DNA from 3 places in the Megasphaera hexanoica genome. Region 2 is predicted to be linked to each of the others. Evidence: riboswitches for the same ligand, from Rfam matches in the RefSeq annotation. Region 2 holds a riboswitch; each other region holds the start of a gene.
What was found. Region 2 has a riboswitch for FMN ahead of ribD (bifunctional diaminohydroxyphosphoribosylaminopyrimidine deaminase/5-amino-6-(5-phosphoribosylamino)uracil reductase RibD). Riboswitches for the same ligand answer to the same signal wherever they lie in the genome.
Positions count from the first base shown of each region.

Region 1: another riboswitch for FMN. It lies ahead of ribB (3,4-dihydroxy-2-butanone-4-phosphate synthase); the one in region 2 lies ahead of ribD (bifunctional diaminohydroxyphosphoribosylaminopyrimidine deaminase/5-amino-6-(5-phosphoribosylamino)uracil reductase RibD).
Region 3: another riboswitch for FMN. It lies ahead of ACGTIC_RS03925 (bifunctional 3,4-dihydroxy-2-butanone-4-phosphate synthase/GTP cyclohydrolase II); the one in region 2 lies ahead of ribD (bifunctional diaminohydroxyphosphoribosylaminopyrimidine deaminase/5-amino-6-(5-phosphoribosylamino)uracil reductase RibD).

Region 1 covers NZ_CP171361.1:2,618,933-2,624,961, forward strand. Annotated here, with positions in the region: gene ACGTIC_RS12725 (xanthine dehydrogenase family protein molybdopterin-binding subunit) at 1-1,256, opposite strand, end outside; gene ACGTIC_RS12730 ((2Fe-2S)-binding protein) at 1,253-1,720, opposite strand; gene ACGTIC_RS12735 (xanthine dehydrogenase family protein subunit M) at 1,720-2,505, opposite strand; FMN riboswitch at 2,648-2,764, shown strand; partial or broken gene ribB (3,4-dihydroxy-2-butanone-4-phosphate synthase) at 2,881-3,486, shown strand; gene ACGTIC_RS12745 (CpXC domain-containing protein) at 3,492-4,166, opposite strand; gene ACGTIC_RS12750 (BTAD domain-containing putative transcriptional regulator) at 4,309-6,029, opposite strand, start outside.
Region 2 covers NZ_CP171361.1:1,952,632-1,958,660, reverse strand. Annotated here, with positions in the region: gene pknB (Stk1 family PASTA domain-containing Ser/Thr kinase) at 1-1,283, shown strand, start outside; gene rsgA (ribosome small subunit-dependent GTPase A) at 1,308-2,174, shown strand; gene rpe (ribulose-phosphate 3-epimerase) at 2,168-2,812, shown strand; FMN riboswitch at 2,882-3,015, shown strand; gene ribD (bifunctional diaminohydroxyphosphoribosylaminopyrimidine deaminase/5-amino-6-(5-phosphoribosylamino)uracil reductase RibD) at 3,110-4,246, shown strand; gene ACGTIC_RS09615 (riboflavin synthase) at 4,227-4,871, shown strand; gene ribE (6,7-dimethyl-8-ribityllumazine synthase) at 4,916-5,380, shown strand; gene ACGTIC_RS09605 (DUF6173 family protein) at 5,457-5,927, opposite strand.
Region 3 covers NZ_CP171361.1:840,873-846,901, reverse strand. Annotated here, with positions in the region: gene ACGTIC_RS03930 (FAD-binding oxidoreductase) at 84-1,487, shown strand; FMN riboswitch at 1,537-1,653, shown strand; gene ACGTIC_RS03925 (bifunctional 3,4-dihydroxy-2-butanone-4-phosphate synthase/GTP cyclohydrolase II) at 1,740-2,957, shown strand; gene pnuC (nicotinamide riboside transporter PnuC) at 3,044-3,763, opposite strand; gene ACGTIC_RS03915 (nucleoside phosphorylase) at 3,765-4,505, opposite strand; gene ACGTIC_RS03910 (bifunctional UDP-sugar hydrolase/5'-nucleotidase) at 4,530-6,029, opposite strand, start outside.

The DNA of each region.
Region 1 (6,029 bases), 670 kb from region 2:
CAGCTCAGTGCTGTTTCGTTGAAATATGCCGGCATCCTTTCACCTTGCTGTACGATATTTTGAAGCCGCAGTGCTCCCGGATCCATGTGTAGTCTGTCTGCCAATTCATTCACAGCCGATTCCAGTGCAAAAATCCCCTGGGTAGCACCATACCCCCTGTATGCTCCGGCAGCAATCGTGTTGGTATACACGGCGGTATACCGGAACCGGAATGCAGAGAAACGATTGTATAAAGGAATCGATTTATGTCCCGACAACGTGACCGTCGTCGGGCTGTGGTCACCATACGCACCACCGTTCCAGAGCGATTCCACAGAAATCACCTGGATAATACCATCCCGGGAAGCCCCCAAACGCACGTGAACATCTGCTTCATGCCGGGGAGAGGAAACCGTCATGGCCTCTTCCCGCGTATAGGCCATATACGCCCGTTTTCCCGTACGCATAGTAATCAGAGCAGGATAACATTCCATGACAACCGTCTGCTTGGCACCAAAGCCTCCTCCGATACGTGGCTTAACTACACGGATTTTCGATTTGGGAATTTCCAGGGCTGTCGCGACAATGCGTCGTACATGAAAGGGAACCTGCGTCGAACTGACAATGACCAGACGGCCAAATTCATCCAAATACGTATACGCCCGGAATGTTTCCATCATAGACTGCTGTACTTGTTTTGTATGATAGATCCGGTCAATCACAACATCCGATTTCTGGAATGCCGTATCGACATCGCCCCAGTCTTCTTCCGCCTGGGCAATAATATTTCGTCTGTTATCACCACCGACCGGTACACGTGGGTTCCAGTCATCTTCCGGATGAACCACAATAGGATTATCCACGGCCTGCCGGAAGTCGAGAAGAGGCTCCTGTATGTCATATTCCACCTTTATCATGCGCATAGCCTTATCCACACATGCCGCATCACGCCCGGCTACAAGAGCCACTGGGTCTCCAACATATCGTATCTGTCTATCCAGTATAAGCCGGTCATACGGACTGAGTTCCGGATAGGTCTGGCCGGCAATAGTAAACCGCGTCTTAGGGACATCCTCTGCTGTCAGGATGCATTCAATGCCCGGAACGGTCAGGGCAGCTTTCGTGTCAACATGACGTACGATGGCTCTGGCATGAGGGCTGCGCAGAGCTTTGACGATTAGACAGCCTTCCGGTGCTAAATCTTCCGTATAAGCCGGTTTTCCTGTCATCAGTTGCAGGGCATCTTTTTTCATAACCACCCGGTTGATTTCTCTCATAACCGCATCCCCTTTCCTTTTTCTGTCAGATACCGTTTCAATGCCCTCATATGACTGACATATCCCGTACATCGGCAGAGATTGCCTGCCAGGTATTCTTTGATTTCTTCTTCTCCAGGATTATCTAATTCTCTTGCCATAGCCAGCACATTCATGACAAAACCGGGATTACAAAATCCACACTGATCGCTGCCTTCTTGTCCCATATATCGGGCAAATTCCTGTGCTTCATCCTGCAGTCCTTCCAGTGTCATAACATGCTTTCCGTCAATGCGGGCGGCCAGCACGGCACAGGACAGTACCGGTTTTTCCTCCAGCCATACCGTACATAATCCGCATGCTGTCGTTTCACAACCGCATTTGACGCTATAACATCCCTTTTTACGCAATAATTCATACAGCATCTGTCCTGGTAAAATTTCATCACTTTCCATCTTTCCATTAAGCCAGTACTGAATTCTCATTAGTCTCCCTCCCCTGCCGTCTGTAATAACAACCGCCTGCACAGAACCATCGCCATATCATGCCGGTATATGCGGCTGGCCCGCATATTATCTTCAAAAGATAAAGAATCCGCCACTTCACGGGCCGCCCGTTCCGCTTCCTCCCCGGTCATTCCCGTACCTGCCGGAAGACATCGTACCTGTGCTCTCATCGGTCGTGCTCCCACACTGCAGGAGACGCTATCTGCTGTGCGGGATACGGCACAGGCCAGGACAGGAAAATCGGTCGCGTTCAGCCGCAGCGAAGCATAGGCCGTCCGCCGTTTCTTTTTAGGGAGATATATGCCTTTTAAAATATCCGTATCTGCCGTCTTTTCCGCAAAAAGAGACAGGGGTATTCGTCCGCCTTTATATAAATCGGCTTCTGCATCCAAAGCCAGAAAGAGTGTCAATACATCAGAAAAGCCAAACCGGCCCCAGATGCTCCCTCCTACCGTCGCCATATTGCGAAATTGTGTACCCACAATATGACGCAATGCTTCCTTCATAGCCCCCTGGGTATACGTTTCCAGTGATTCAGAAATTTCCAGTTGGCGCAATGGCACCATAGCTCCAATATAAAATGCTTCTTCTGTTTCGCGTATTTCATCCAGTCCCAAATCCATCAAATCAATTGCCGTTGCCACCCTGCGGCGGGGAGACATGCGCAGCCAGCAACCGCCACCCAGGATAACCGCTGACCGTTTCTGATTTAACTGCCAGGCTTCCTCCAGGCTTTTTGCTTTAACATAATGAGCTATATTCATACCGTTCCTCCTGTTCAGCGCATGCAGATTCTATATCTGCCTGACCGTTTTTGTCTATTTTGATTTTCATAATGATATCTTTTTGATTCTTTAAATTTCTCCTGCTACATAGTTGCAATGCGTAAAATTAATGGTATAATAAAAATGTCTTCAGGGCAGGGTGCAATTCCCGACCGGCGGTATAGTCCGCTAGCGCTTTGGCGCATGATTTGGTGCAATTCCAAAACCGACCGTATAGTCTGGATGGAAGAAGGCAATCTCAGGCTGCGTCCGCAGTCTGTCTGATGCTGTGCCTGTATGCCCTGACCGTCCTGGTCAGGGTTATTTTTTTGCTGAAGACAATTCCCAATACCCTTATATACGGAGGCATGCATTATGACAATGAAACGAACGTACAACACTATCGATGAAGCACTGGATGCTTTGCGCCAGGGCCGGATTATCATCGCCACAGATGATCCGGACAGAGAAAATGAAGGTGATTTTATCTGCGCCGCCCAGTACTGCACAACAGAAAATATGAATTTCATGGCGACTCATGGAAAAGGTCTCATCTGCCTTCCCATCAGTTCGGCCTTTGCAGAAAAACTTGCTCTGCCGCCTATGGTAGCCCGGAATACGGACAACCATGAAACGGCCTTTACCGTCTCCATAGACCACGTAGAAACAACAACGGGTATTTCCGCAGTGGAACGGGCTTATACGGCGCGGATGCTGGCAGAAGATGCTTCCCGTCCGTCAGACTTCCGTCGTCCCGGGCATATGTTTCCCCTCATCGCCAAAGAAGGCGGACTTTTCACCCGCGGCGGACATACAGAAGCCACGGTAGATCTCATGCGTCTCGCTGGCCTGAAAGAAGCCGGATTATGCTGTGAAATCATGGCCGAAGACGGAACCATGATGCGTACACCTCAGTTATGGCACCTGGCAGATATGTATCATCTGCCCTTCATTACATTGAAAGATATCAAAGACTACATGGCCCGTCAGGCAAATAAATCCTGATGGTCCTTTACAAAGGAAACTGCCCATTGGGGTGTGATTTCCAGCATGTCATCCGGCGGCAGCGCCTCTCCCAGATCACGCTCCAGTGCCTGATACGTTTGGTGCATGGAATCATTAAACGGAAGCATGCCTGATTTCTGCTGGCTCTGGTCAGCAAAATGAAAGGCATCGCCCGATTCACTGTGAGTAAATTCAATCAGGCTGGCATGAATCGGGCTGGCCTGTGCTGCCAGAAAAGATTGAATCATTACTTTCATGATTTCTATTACTCTGTCATCGTATCCGGCGTCAAAAATGGCAAGTTTTTCCAGTAACTGCGCCCGCTGGCGGATAAGGCGATAGCGGAATGCCTTCATGAATTCATATTCCGGCTTCTGCAGTGACTGATGCATATTTGTCACATCTCCTCCGCCGGGAGCATAATAAATGACCAGGCGCAGATTGCTCTGAATATAAAGGAAATCATAATCGAGATATGTTTCATGTCCGCACTTCGGACACTGAAACCGAAAGAGAGATAAATCCCGTACTTTATCCCGAAGTTCGGGATTTTTGTCTATCTGTATGCGGTCCCATATTTTAAACCGGCTTTTCTTGCCACAGGCAGGACATTCCAGATTGCGGTTATAATGATCCGCATGTTTCACAGTTTCCATGATGAAGGCTCCTATTGATAAAAATATAAGTTTAATTCCATTATAGGCCAGAGCTTTTTCCTTGTCTATGCACAAATGAATATCTTACCCATAATTGAAAGCCCTGTCCAGCTTCTTGAATGCTGCACAGGGCTTTTTCATCTCACTTTATAAACTTTTGGTATATGTTTTTCGTCCGCTCCGATATGGGCATATGCAAATCCCGTTCCAGTACCTGGCAGCAGTTGCGATACCATTTCTCTACCATAACCGTGTCTTTCTGACTCCCATAACTGCGCAGTAAAATACGATACCCTTCTTCCCAGCAAGGGTCCACGGTCAATATCCATTCTGCTTGTTTTTCTGCCTGTTCATACCGGTTCTGGTCCAGATAAGATACGGCCAGGCGGGTGCCACTATTCAGGGCCAGCAATTTTAATTGATCCCGCTTCTGTAACAAGACTTCTCCTAATATTTCACCACTGAGATATTCTCCTTTATACAAATCCAGCCCTTCCCGGATCAAAACCTGTCCTTCATCTGTTTTTTGGGGAAGCATTTGCAGCCCTTTCTTTACTAATTCTTCAAAATTCCGGATATCAAGATGGCAGTCGTTGAATGCTGTAAATTGCAGACTTGTCTTATTTTTACGGATAAATGTGCTCGGCATCCGTGGCCGGCGTTCCGGTTCCAATGTATTAAGCAGACAGTTCAATGTCACTTTAAAGTTATTGCGTCCTGTCCGTTCGTCCGCATCAGGCCATAAAATATTCATAAGTTTTTCCCGGCTCATGGGGATATCATAAAATGAGATTAGCAGTAAAAACAACTGCTTGGCCGACTGCCTGGTCCAATCTCCTGACAAAATCTGTCTTCCTTGGAACATAAGAGATAAGCCTCCAAAGGTAGTAATGACAGAATTAAGAGGAGTCACAGTATTTGCCGCAGGCCGGATCATCTGATGATAAGACTGCAGCGTATCACAGCTCATGTTTCCCAGATTCCCTAAAATGGACTTTTTCTCCATCAGGAACTCATAATGATAGACACGACAGTATGTCACAAATTTCTGATAAAAATTTAAGAATAATCCGGGCTTTTCTAATTGTTGATAGCTGTGACTAAAATATAAAAAGCAGGCTGTCTGTCCCAAAGTATCCCGGCATTTCTGATACAATGCTAACGCTTTTTCCAAATAGGGAAGCCCTTTACTGGCACAATGGCTGAATACAGCTCCCATACCCAGTGTCAGGTACAAAATAGCCGAAAACCAGGCATCCTTCCCTTTCTGTGTGATAGCCAATGCATAGCGTCCGATTCGTTCCGCTTCGCTCCAATTACCATCCAACGAAGCCATCAGGCTTTGTCCCCAGTATATTTCTGTCTTACCCCTTTCAATAGGAAGTTGTTCTGCCAGTTCCAATGCTTTTTCATATTTTTGTTTACAAATATCCTTGTTATGACGATAATCCAGTAACAAGGCATGCCCCATACGGACATAACTAATGACAGCGATAAACCGGGAATGGATAGCCTGTGCGTACTGGATAGCTTTATCAGCATACTGCAGAGCCTGTTCCATATCTCCCTGAATAGAATAACATAATGACAAAATCAGTGAACTGTCACGAAAAGATACGGGAGCACGGTCCAACCGGTCCAGATTATCTCTTTGTAATATCTGACAGACATTCCTGATTTTTCCCGTTCGCAGCCATATGCGCGCCTGAAGATTATTTCTATCGCCATGATCAAAGGGAACTACTTTGTGCCGCAATAACAGATACCGCTCTGCCAGCCGTGAGTTTCCATGATTAATCATATTTTCACTCATGAGATACAGAAGTTCTCCCTTTTTTTCTTCCTGTCCTTCTGGTAATGCCT
Region 2 (6,029 bases):
CGGCAATCAGTGTGGCTCTGCAGCATGTGCAGGATGATATCCCGCTGCCAAGTAAATACAACCGCCGGATTCCCCAGCTGGTAGAACGATGCATTCTGAAGGCCATGGCCAAAAATCCTGACGACCGGTTTCAGTCCGTAACGGAAATGATGTCGGAACTGCGCATGGCCCAGGGATTTGTCAATACGAATAAAGCCAAAGGCGCACCGCCTATTATTAAAAACAATTTCAATACGCAGAAAATACAGCCGATGAAGGACCGGCAGGAACCCAAAAGAAAAGGCTTTTTTGCCCGGTTCGTCGATTCTATCAGCAATCATTCCAAAAAATCTATCGTCATTGGAATGATGATTGTATTTGTAGCGACTTTCGCCTGGGCCTTTTTCTCCTTCGGTAATTTCTGGAGTACAGAAAATATCACCGTTCCTGATGTGACAGGGAAACAGGTAGAAATTGCCAAGAATATATTGAAGAAGAAAAATCTCGATGTGTCTGTCAAGGAAGTCGAAAGTTCAGATGTGCCGATTGGTGAGGTCATCAGCCAGACGCCGTCAGGCGGTGCTGTCGTCAAAGCCCAGCGGACAATCCATCTGACGGTCAGCAAGGGCAATAAGGGAGAAGAAGTCCTGATTCCGGACCTGAAAGGGCTGACGATGGATGAGGCAGAAAAGATTCTGAAAGAAATCGGTCTTTCCATCGGCAAGGTCAAGTATGAATCCAGTGATTCTGTCGAAAACGGCCATATCATCAGCCAGAATCCCAAATCACCTGATAAAGTAGAAAAGGGAACGAAAATCAACCTCGTGATCTGCCGCAAGAACAGTGATGAAACAAAACCGTCCAAGGCACTGCCCGATACGTCTGGCATGAGTCTCGATGCGGCCATCAAAGCCTTGCAGGATGCCGGTTATAATGTAGGTAATATTTCTAATCTCGACAGCTCGAAAGACCAGAGCCAGGCTAAAGTCACCAGTCAGTCCCAGCAGGGGGATTCTGTCGATTTGTCTGTCGAATATCCGTCGGCGGCACCGGCAGCTGATCCCAATGCCAACAATCAGGAACAGGCCGGAACGACTCATACGGGCATGGTCAATATCAGCGTTCCATCCGGTGCTTCCAGTCAGCATGTCCAGATTGTCGTCAGTGATGACAACGGATCCCGTGTCGTCTATGACCGGAACCAGTCTGGCGGGGATAGTATCAGTAAGAGCGTCAGCGGTACAGGCCGGACGAGAGTTAAGGTATATATCAATAATTCACTGGTTCAGGACCAGTACATTTAAAGCGCCACAGGGCAGAGGAGGATTATGACAACAGGCCGGGTCATCAAAAATTACAATGGTTTTTATTACGTCGATACAGGAGACCAGGAATTGGTGGAATGCCGGCGCAGAGGGAAGCTGAAAGCGAAGATACTCGTAGGAGACCGGCTGTCTCTGACTATGGTCGATGACCACAAAGGGGTCATCGAAGCCGTCCTGCCGCGGTCTAATGCACTCCGGCGCCCGGCTGTGGCCAATATAGACCAGATGTTCATCATCATGGCAGCCCAGTCACCGGATCCGAACCAGTTCCTGGTGGATAAGATGCTCATGACGTGTGAGTACGCCGGCATCCATCCCAAGCTCTGCTTTAATAAGTGCGATTTGGACCGGGAAAAGGCAGAACAGTATCAGTCTTTTTATCAGGACTGCGGGTACGACGTGTACCTCGTATCGGCCCGGACAGGGGAAGGCATCGACGCGCTTCTCCGGCTCCTGCCCCAGAAGATAACGGCTTTTGGCGGCCCGTCCGGTGTAGGGAAATCCAGCCTGTTATCGCGGATCCTCGGACGGGATTTGTCTGTCGGTCAGGTAAGTGAAAAGATCAAGCGAGGCCGCCATACGACACGTCACTCAGAGATACTCTGCATGGATGACCATACGTATGTCGTCGATACGCCGGGATTCAGTTCTCTGGAATTTGAAAATCTGGAACCCCGGGAACTGATACAGCTGTTCCCTGATATGATGCCATACACCGGTACCTGCCGGTTCAATTCATGCCTCCATTATCATGAACCGGATTGCTGCGTCAAACATGCCGTAGCAGAGGGAAAGATAAGAAAAGAACGATATGAAACGTATTGCAAGATTTTAGAGTCCATTCTGGAAAGGAAACGATTTGCATGGTAGCTATTTGTCCGTCCATTTTATCTGCCGATTTTGCCCGCCTGGCCGATGAAGTCAAAGACGTTGAAAAAGGCGGCGCCGATTATATTCATCTCGATTTGATGGATGGGCATTTTGTGCCCAACCTGACCTTCGGTGTCCCCGTGATTTCCAGCCTGCGCAAGTATACGTCGACGCCCTTTGATGCCCATCTCATGGTAGAACATCCGGAAACGTATATTGATGGCCTGAAGAAAGCGGGCGTCACGTATGTTACGGTCCATCAGGAAGCCTGTATCCATCTGGACCGGGTCATCCAGCAGATTCACGAAGCCGGTATGAAGGCCGGTGCAGCACTCAATCCGGCGACCCCCGTCTCTTCTCTGGAATGCGTGGCCGGAATGGTCGATATGATCCTTATCATGAGTGTCAATCCCGGTTTTGGCGGGCAGAAATTTATCCCGTATACGCTGGATAAAATCCGGGCGGCCCGATCGCTCCTGACGAAGAGCGGCAATACGACAGCCGTCATTGAAGTCGATGGTGGTGTCAATAGCAAGACCGTTCAGGCTGTCAGGGAAGCGGGGGCTGATTTCCTCGTAGCCGGCAGCGCTGTCTTTGGTGCCAAAGACCGGACGGCAGCTATTGCGGCCCTGCGCTGAACGCAGGCAGTGCTTGTATTTCGCATTTTATTATGGTAAAATGTCTTTTGTATGAAAGAACTGAATAGAAATAGTCTTTGGGGCAAGGTGAGAAAGCGACGCTTTCAATTCCTGACCGGCGGTAGAGTCCGCTAACTCCTTATGGGAGCTGAACCGATGGGATTTCGGTACCGACAGTATAGTCTGGATGGGAAAAGACAGCACGGACGTGTTTATTTAGTGTGCTCAAAAAGGCTATTGGTATGTATGTGTACCGATGGCCTTTTTTGTTTCTGTGACAGGAAAGGAAGGACAATCTTGGAACCGATAGAATATATGCAGGAAGCCCTGTCTCTGGCCAGACTGGCACTGGGGTATACATCCCCAAACCCGGCTGTAGGCTGTGTGATTGTCAAAGACGGTAAAATCGTAGGACGGGGCTATCACCACAAGGCCGGTACACCTCACGCAGAAGTATGGGCACTGCGGGAAGCGGGAGATCAGGCTGAAGGAGCTACGGTGTACGTCACGTTGGAACCGTGTGCTCATTATGGACGGACGCCTCCCTGCGCCCGGACGCTGGTAGAAAGAAAGGTGGGAAAGGTCGTCATGGCCATGCTGGATCCCAATCCTCTCGTCGCCGGAAAAGGTGCTGCGATTTTACGGCAGGCCGGTATTCCCGTGGAGGTAGGACTTCTTTCCCGCGAAGCCGCCCAGCTCAATGAAGTATTTATCAAGAATATGATGGTTGAAAAGCCATTTATCGCATCCAAACTGGCCCAGAGCCTGGATGGCCGTATTGCTTCGCGGACAGGTAAATCCCAGTGGATTACCAATGAAGAAGCGCGGCGGGAGGGCCATTATCTGCGCTCTATCTATGATGGAATCCTGGTAGGCATTAATACCATCCTGGCGGACAATCCTCTTTTGACCTGCCGCATACAGCGTAAAGAGCAGGAGGCGCCTCACCAGCCCGTGCGCATTGTCCTGGATACTCACGGCCGTATACCGGAAACGGCACTGGTCATAACGGATAAGACTACCGATACGATCGTTGTCACGACGACATTGTGTCATACAGATAAAATGCGCCGCCTGAAAGAACTGGGCGTCCGCGTTATTCTGGCCCCGCTGACAGGAGAAGGACATATTGACCTGGTACAGGCAGTGAATCTGTTGTGGAAAGAGGGCATACGCAGTATTCTCGTAGAAGGCGGCAGCACCGTACAGGGGAGTTTTTTTGATTACAAACTGGTCGATAAGATATATGCTTTTGTTGGAAATAAGGTTATTGGCGGTTCACAGTCGCTCCCCTCTGTCGGTGGGAAAGGTGTTGACGATCTGGCTGAATGCATGCCTCTTTCCTATGACAGTGTCAAAATGTTAGATACTAATATATTGATTACAGCTTATAATACAGAAAGGGAGGGTGCCTATGTTCACTGGCATCATTGAGGAATTGGGGATAATCCGTGCCATGGACCGCCGCACTGACTCCATCGTCCTTACGATAGAAGCCCACACGGTGCTGGAAGGTACACGCATCGGCGACAGCATTGCCGTCAATGGTGTCTGCCTGACTGTGACATCCCTGAACGATACTTCGTTTACGGCGGATGTCATGCACGAAACGATGCGGCGGACGTCCTTCTGTGAACTGCGTACCGGTTCTCCTGTCAATCTGGAACGGGCGATGCAGGTCGGCGGCCGCCTGGGAGGTCATATCGTCAGCGGCCATATCGATGGAACGGGCCATGTGTCGCGTATAGAAAACGACGGGATTGCCCGGGTTATCACCATTTCCATTCCTAAGGACATGGCACCCTTTATCGTAGAAAAAGGTTCCATTACCATTGATGGAATCAGCCTGACTGTCGTTTCTGCCGGAAGCAGCCAGTTTTCCGTATCCATCATTCCCCATACAATGAGTCATACGACACTGATGGGTAAACATCCCGGTGCTATTGTCAATCTGGAAACGGATATCGTCGGCAAATACATTCATCGCTTTATGGAAACAGGCCCCGTAGAAAGCTCGAAAGGCGTTACGATGGAAATGTTGTTGGAAAATGGATTTTAATCCGCTAAATAGAATATTACATACATATTAGGAGAGTGGTACAAATGGTACAAGTAAAAGAAGGTAAATTAATCGGTTCTGGTATTAAAGTGGGTATTGTCGTCGCTCGTTTTAATGAATTCATCTGCAGCCGTCTTCTCGGCGGGGCCTATGATGCGCTGAAACGTCATGGTGTATCCGATGATGACATTACGACAGCCTGGGTTCCCGGTTCTTTTGAAATTCCCCTCATAGCCCAGAAAATGGCTGAATCGGGCAAATACGATGCCGTCATCTGCCTGGGAGCCGTTATCCGCGGAGCCACCAGCCATTATGATCTGGTATGCAACGAAGCTGCCAAAGGGATTGCCCAGGCCAGCCTCAAGACGGGCGTCCCTGTCCTGTTCGGCGTCATTACGACGGAAAATATCGAACAGGCCATCGAACGGGCCGGTACAAAAGCTGGTAATAAAGGCTTTGACGTGGCAACCAGCGCTATTGAAATGGTCAATCTCATTAAAGAATTATAAGAGTAAAACGCTGCACACGACTATCCATCGTGTGCAGCGTTTTTAACTATTTATGGAAATGATTGGCCAGCCGGACTCAGTGGTCATCTTCTTCGATATCCGGCTCCGGACTTGTCGTAAAACCGATGACCCGGCGCGGTTCTTCCGGGTTGGTACGCTTGACGGCCACGAGCAGCAGGTTCAGCTGGGACAAGTGCTGGACCAGTTCAACGCGGGACCCGTCTTCCAGTTCTCCGTAGAACACAATCATGTTCGGGTCCCAATAGCCGACATCCTGGATAGAAAAGGTGATGTTGCCGGCTGATACGAGACGGCCGCCAGCCTGCAGATCATCTGGCAGGTCTTCCTCGAATTTATTGATTAACGTCACTACCCGTTTGTACATATCTGAAGCCAGATAAGGAGTTTCCGGATCTTCTTCCTCATCAGAAGCCCCGGCAGGATTGACCAGCACCAGCTTTGTCTCTTCGTCTTCTTTCTTTGTGGTCTGCTTCAGGACCGGATTGGTTTCCACCGGTTTGGCAGCGGTTTTCGTTTCTTCTGTCATATAAAGTCCTCCTCTCTGCATCTCCTGTATATATTTTATTCGACAATGTACAGGAGGATTCCTGCTTCGCGAGATGACTAGTAATTTCCGCACCGGAATAGT
Region 3 (6,029 bases), 1.1 Mb from region 2:
CCAATTTCTTAGAGATTATCCCCTTTTAAAATAGGAGAATCTCTCCTATAATAGACATATGTATTCGAAAAGGAGGCTACGTTATGCCATATACACCGATAAACGATGAAATACTGACCAGGCTGAAAGAAATTGCCGGCAGCAAAAATGTCCTTACAGAGACTGACGCCATGCAGCCATACAGCCATGACGAAGTAACCGATCCGGCATACCACCATATGCCGGAAGCCGTCGTATTTGCCGAATCAGCCCAACAGGCCGCGGCCATCGTACAGCTGGCCAACGAGTATCATTTCCCTGTCGTTCCCCGCGGTGCCGGAACAGGGCTGGCCTGCGGAGCTGTTCCCATCTATGGAGGCATCGTATTGTCACTGGAAAAAATGAACCATATCCTGGAAATCAATACAGACAGCCTGTACGCAGTCGTTGAACCGGGTGTGCGCACGTCAGATTTGCAAAAAGCCGCTGAAGAAAAAGGATTATTCTATGCCGGCGACCCCTGCAGCGGCGATTCCTGTTTCATCGGCGGAAACATCGCGACCAATGCCGGTGGCAACCGGGCCGTAAAATACGGGACAACGCGGCATCAGGTCTATTCCATTGAAATCGTAAATCCTACGGGACGGATTGTACAGCTCGGTGCCCGCCTGCAGAAGCAATCGACGGGATATTGTCTGGATCAGCTGGTCATCGGATCAGAAGGAACACTGGGCATCATCACCAAAGCCACGTTGAAATTACTCCCCAAACCCCGGTACAAGCTGGACCTTCTCGCCGTGTTCGACGACACAGCAGCGTCCATCGGCGTCGTCAATAAAATCATAAAAGCCGGCATAACGCCGACGTGCGTTGAGTTTATGGACAACATCACCATCAAATCCGTAGAACGCTATCTGAACGAAACGCTCCAAGGCAGCGATACGGGCAATTATCTGATTGTGGAAGTAGAAGGCACGAGTGAAGACGACCTCGATGATAAAGCCATCGTCCTCGACGAACTGTGCACGGCCAGTGGTGCTTCTTCCGTACTGGTCGCCGACCCGGCCCGGATCTGGCAGGCCCGCAAGGCCTTTGCCGAAGCGGTACGTGCCGAAAGCCTTATCGTATGTAAGGAAGACGTCGTCGTCCCTGTCGATCAGGAGCCGCGGCTTCTGGCCCGGATTCTGGAACTGGCCCGGAAATATGGCCTCATCACACGCATCGCCAGTCATGCCGGAGATGGCAATATTCATTTGAACATTTTGAAAAACGAGGACCTCACATACGAACAATGGGAAGAAAAAGTTTCGGAAAATCAGCAGGAGCTGTATCGTTTCATTTATCAGCTGGGTGGCCGTCTGTCTGGTGAACACGGAATTGGCAGCAAACGCAAGGCATTGATGGAAGAATTCACCAATCCCGACGAACTGGCCATGATGCGGGCCGTAAAAAAAGCGCTCGATCCAAACAACATCCTCAATCCCGGTAAAATCTTTGATGTGGAATGAATACCTGAAAGGTGTCTCTTTACTTCCTTTCTATTTGCAGGTATAATAGAATAATCTTCAGGGCAGGGCGCAATCCCCGACCGGCGGTGACAGTCCGCGAACACGCAGTGTACGATTTGGTGAAATTCCAAAACCGACAGTAGAGTCTGGATGAGAGAAGATATGATGATAGTGTATGTGTATTCTTATTGTCATAAAGCCCTGTGCATGCATAGTGCAACAGGGCTTTTAATTATATACAGGAGGTTTCTGATGGATACAAAAGAACAAACATATAATACGATTGAAGAAGCAATCCAGGAATTGCAGTCTGGTCATATCGTCATGGTTGCCGACGATCCCGAACGGGAAGATGAAGCCAACTTCATCTGCGCTGCCCAGTACTGCACCCCGGAAAACGTCAATTTCATGATGAATCATGGCAAGGGACTCATCTGCCTGCCCGTCAGTCAGGAATATGCCCATAAGCTGGGCTTGTTCCCTATGGTAGGCGAAAACACCAACAACAACCATACGGCTTTTACCGTTTCTATCGACTATAAAGATACAGATTCGGGTATCACGGCAGAAGACCGGGCCCGTACTATCCAGAAAGCCGCGACAGATTCTATCTCAGCTGATGATTTTACCCGGCCGGGACATGTATTTCCCCTGACCGGCGTCAAGGGCGGTGTCCTCATGCGCAACGGCCACACGGAAGCCACATTGGACCTGTTGCGCCTGGCCGGGCTGAAGCAAGTCGGCGTATGCTGCGAAATCCTCGATGAACGCGGCGAAATCATGCACTCCAAGGCACTTTGGGAACTGGCCCGCACTCACCACCTGACTTTCGTCTCCATCCACGATCTGCAGAATTACTGCCGTCGTCATGACAAACACGTCGTGCGGGAAGCTACGGCAAAGATGCCTACCAAATACGGCGAATTCAAGATTTACGGTTATATCAATGACCTGACCGGGGAACACCATGTCGCCCTCGTCAAAGGCGAAATCGGCGATGGCAAAAATCTCCTCTGCCGGGTCCATTCGGAATGCCTGACCGGTGATGTCTTCGGTTCCTGCCGCTGCGACTGCGGTGAACAGCTGGCCGCCGCCCTGACGCAGATCAATAAGGAAGGGCGGGGCATCCTCCTGTATATGCGCCAGGAAGGACGCGGCATCGGCCTCATCAATAAGCTCAAAGCCTATGCCCTGCAGGAACAGGGGTATGACACAGTAGAAGCCAACGAAAAACTGGGCTTTGCCCCGGATCTCCGCGAATACTGGATCGGTGCCCAGATACTCCAGGACCTGGGGGCCCGGGAATTACGGCTCCTTACCAATAATCCCCTCAAGATTTACGGTCTCGAAGGGTTTGGCGTGGAAATCGTCGAACGGGTTCCCATTGAAATGCCGGCCCAGAAATTTGATGAATTCTATCTGGAAACTAAGAAAAATAAGATGGGGCATATCTTGACTCATCTGAAATAAGTGATTGTAAAAAAGGCAGTAGCATTACGCGTTTTTGCGTAATGCTACTGCTTTTTTAAGCGGAATCATATGTGTATTACGTAATCTTAAGCTGCGCCGCCTTCATTATCGGCTTCACCGCTGGACCATACTTTCTGTGCATAGATGGCATTGAACAACAGAGCGGCCTGTAACGCCACCTGGGACAAGTTGGCTCCCAGGGTGCCAATCGTGTTGTCCCCCAGTACCATCTGAATCGATAAAATCGTCCAATAAATAAAATTGGCAATATTGACAAAAATCCAGAGAGACCAGTTTTCATTATACTTCAGAATGTAGAGAATCTGAGCTATAAAGCTGACTACGAAGTTAATGGAATCAAAATAAGGCAGCTGGCCGCCTACCTGGGCCAGGACGAACCAGCCGGCCGCCCAGGCAATGAAGGCTGCCATAAATACTTTTTTCCGCGTCCCCGGTTGAAACGAATGAGTCGTTTCCTGATGCCCCCACATATACCATCCTATCGGCTGGGAAATGACATAGACGATATCCATGGCAAAAGACCCATAGGCATGGCTGATCCAGGCAATGTATGTCATGGCAACGCATTGTACAAAGCCAAAGATAAAAGATATTTTACGGCCTTTCATGCCGTATACCAGACAAAGCACTCCGGCTACGCCGGAAATCATGCCGACGATGCTGTCGGGGGCGATGGCATAGACGACGAGCTGCAATAAAATCAGCACGGCCACATAGGTAACTTCAAAGCGCTTCCAGTTGGTAAAGAGCTGGCTATAAAACCAATTATGCTGTGTTGTTTCCATATTATGCTTCTCCTTCCGGATCAGAAAGGATCTGCAGAGCCGTCACGAGCGAGTCCTGTTCTCCCTTTGCCATGAGATCGGCACTATTCACTAAATCATTGACACCTTCTGCCAGGTCTCCCTGATAGAGGACGACATTATTCAGGATCGACAATGTTTCCATATGGCGCAAGCGGCCGATAATCATCAGAATCCCCGATTCCATATCATCGGCGACAATGCCCTTTTCAGACCAGAACGCTTCGGTCTTATCATTGTCATCCATATAAAATCCATCGTGCGAACGGATAATGCCATAACAGGCCTTTGGAGCATATGTATGGGCCAGGGCCAGGAGCCGGAAGGACGGTACGGCCGGATATATTTCCGGCACATACTTGCGGGACAGTCCATCATCGCGGACAGCTCCTTCGGCAATCACTAACTGCCCTAGCGGTATATCATGCTGCATGGCTCCGGCAGAACCGACGCGGATAACCCGTTTAATACCGACATTATGCATTTCTTCCACGGCAATGCCCGCAGACGGTGCTCCGATTCCTGTAGACATAGCTAGTATCTTTTTCCCCTTGTACATGCCAATAATGGATTTGTATTCCCGGTTACAGGCCCAGGGAACGACATGATCCATCAATTTCGCAATCGTATCTACCCGTGCAGGATCTCCCATGATAATGGCAGAATCCGTGTCAATGGCTTTGGTCAGCTGGGTATGGGGCTGAGGAATTTCTTTCGCTTCCATACTGAATCCTTCTTTCCCTTTTGTCTAAATAATCGTAATACGGCCCTGTGGTTTTGCATACGTATCTCCCACGTTTCCTCCCAGAGCTTCTTTGATATAATTGCGGGCAGCATCGACATCGAGATAATCGACATCACCAACCGTTACTTTAGCGGGATCTGTCAAGGCAGAATAGGTATCGCCACCCGATGTCAGATAATCGGGAACGACGATGCAATACGTCGCATCGGGGTTGAAGGATTTGCCACCTACTTTTGTAATGGTCACGCGGCTTCCCGGTTTTGCCGGACTATAATAGGTGGAATGAGGATATACGTCCCCTTTGGCATAAGGTACCCGCGTATCGACGGTGTATTCAATCCCTGCTACCTGCGGAAATGCACCAATAGCTTTCGGGGTCGTACAGGTTGCGGCTTCCAGGATTTCCAATAACGTCGATCCTTTCATCGTCACATATTGGAGGTAGTTGTGATAAGGCATGACGAGCAGCAAATCATTTTCTGTGATTTTTCCCTTGTTGATAGAAGCACGGATACTGCCGCCATTCATGATAGCCCCATCAACACGGACATGCTGTAACACCGTAGCCTGACGTACCTGCCACAGGAAGGCATCGGCCAGAAAATCACCCAGATTCGTTTCTTCAGTCCGGACGCCGGGTGCGCGTGTGCCATCGAGTGTCATCGCCGTTGTGCCGACCACACTGGCCAATTTCTTGGTAATACGGGCCTGTGCCTTATCTACTATAGCTTTTACTTTAGGATCTTCCTTATTATATCGTCCATAAGGATACAGGTCTTCTTTCCATTTCCCATCAACCTGTTGAATGACACCGATATTGGCCAGATGTGCCCCCGTTTCGGCTAACAGTGTGTCGTTTACTGTACGGTCTTTTATGACATGATCATGGCCATCAATAAAAATGTCAATTCCCTGAACGTGATTGAGCACATCGTCCGACCGGTCTCCCGCTGCATCGGGAGCACTTCCCAGATGACCGATGGCAATGACCAGATCACAGTCTGCATCTTTTAATGCATTGACTTCCTTTTGAGCAGCCGTATACATATTATCTTTAGCCAGGAACGTCAGTCCCCGCGTACTTTTCGGGTTGGAAGTCGTCACCGTCGAAGGGGTCGTCAGGCCAAATACGCCAATGTTCAGATTGCCTTTTTTAAGGATGGCATGTGTCTTCGGAGTAAACGGCTTTCCCGTGGCGTCTACGATGATATTCGCTGACATGACGGGGAAATGAGCCTGCTTGATGCGCTGTTGTGTGACATCCGCCCCATAATCGAATTCATGATTGCCCAGGGCCATGGCATCGTATCCGGCGGCATTCATGAAATCAATAGCCGTTTTTCCTTTGCTCAGATTGACCAGATTGTTGTCCTGGATTGCATCCCCTGCATCGAGCAGTAATACTTGTTTTCCCTGGGCTTCAAAATCTTTTCTGAGTGCCGCAACGGTTGCCATACCGTTGACACCATCGGCACGCTGATCGTATCCATGAGTATCGTTAGT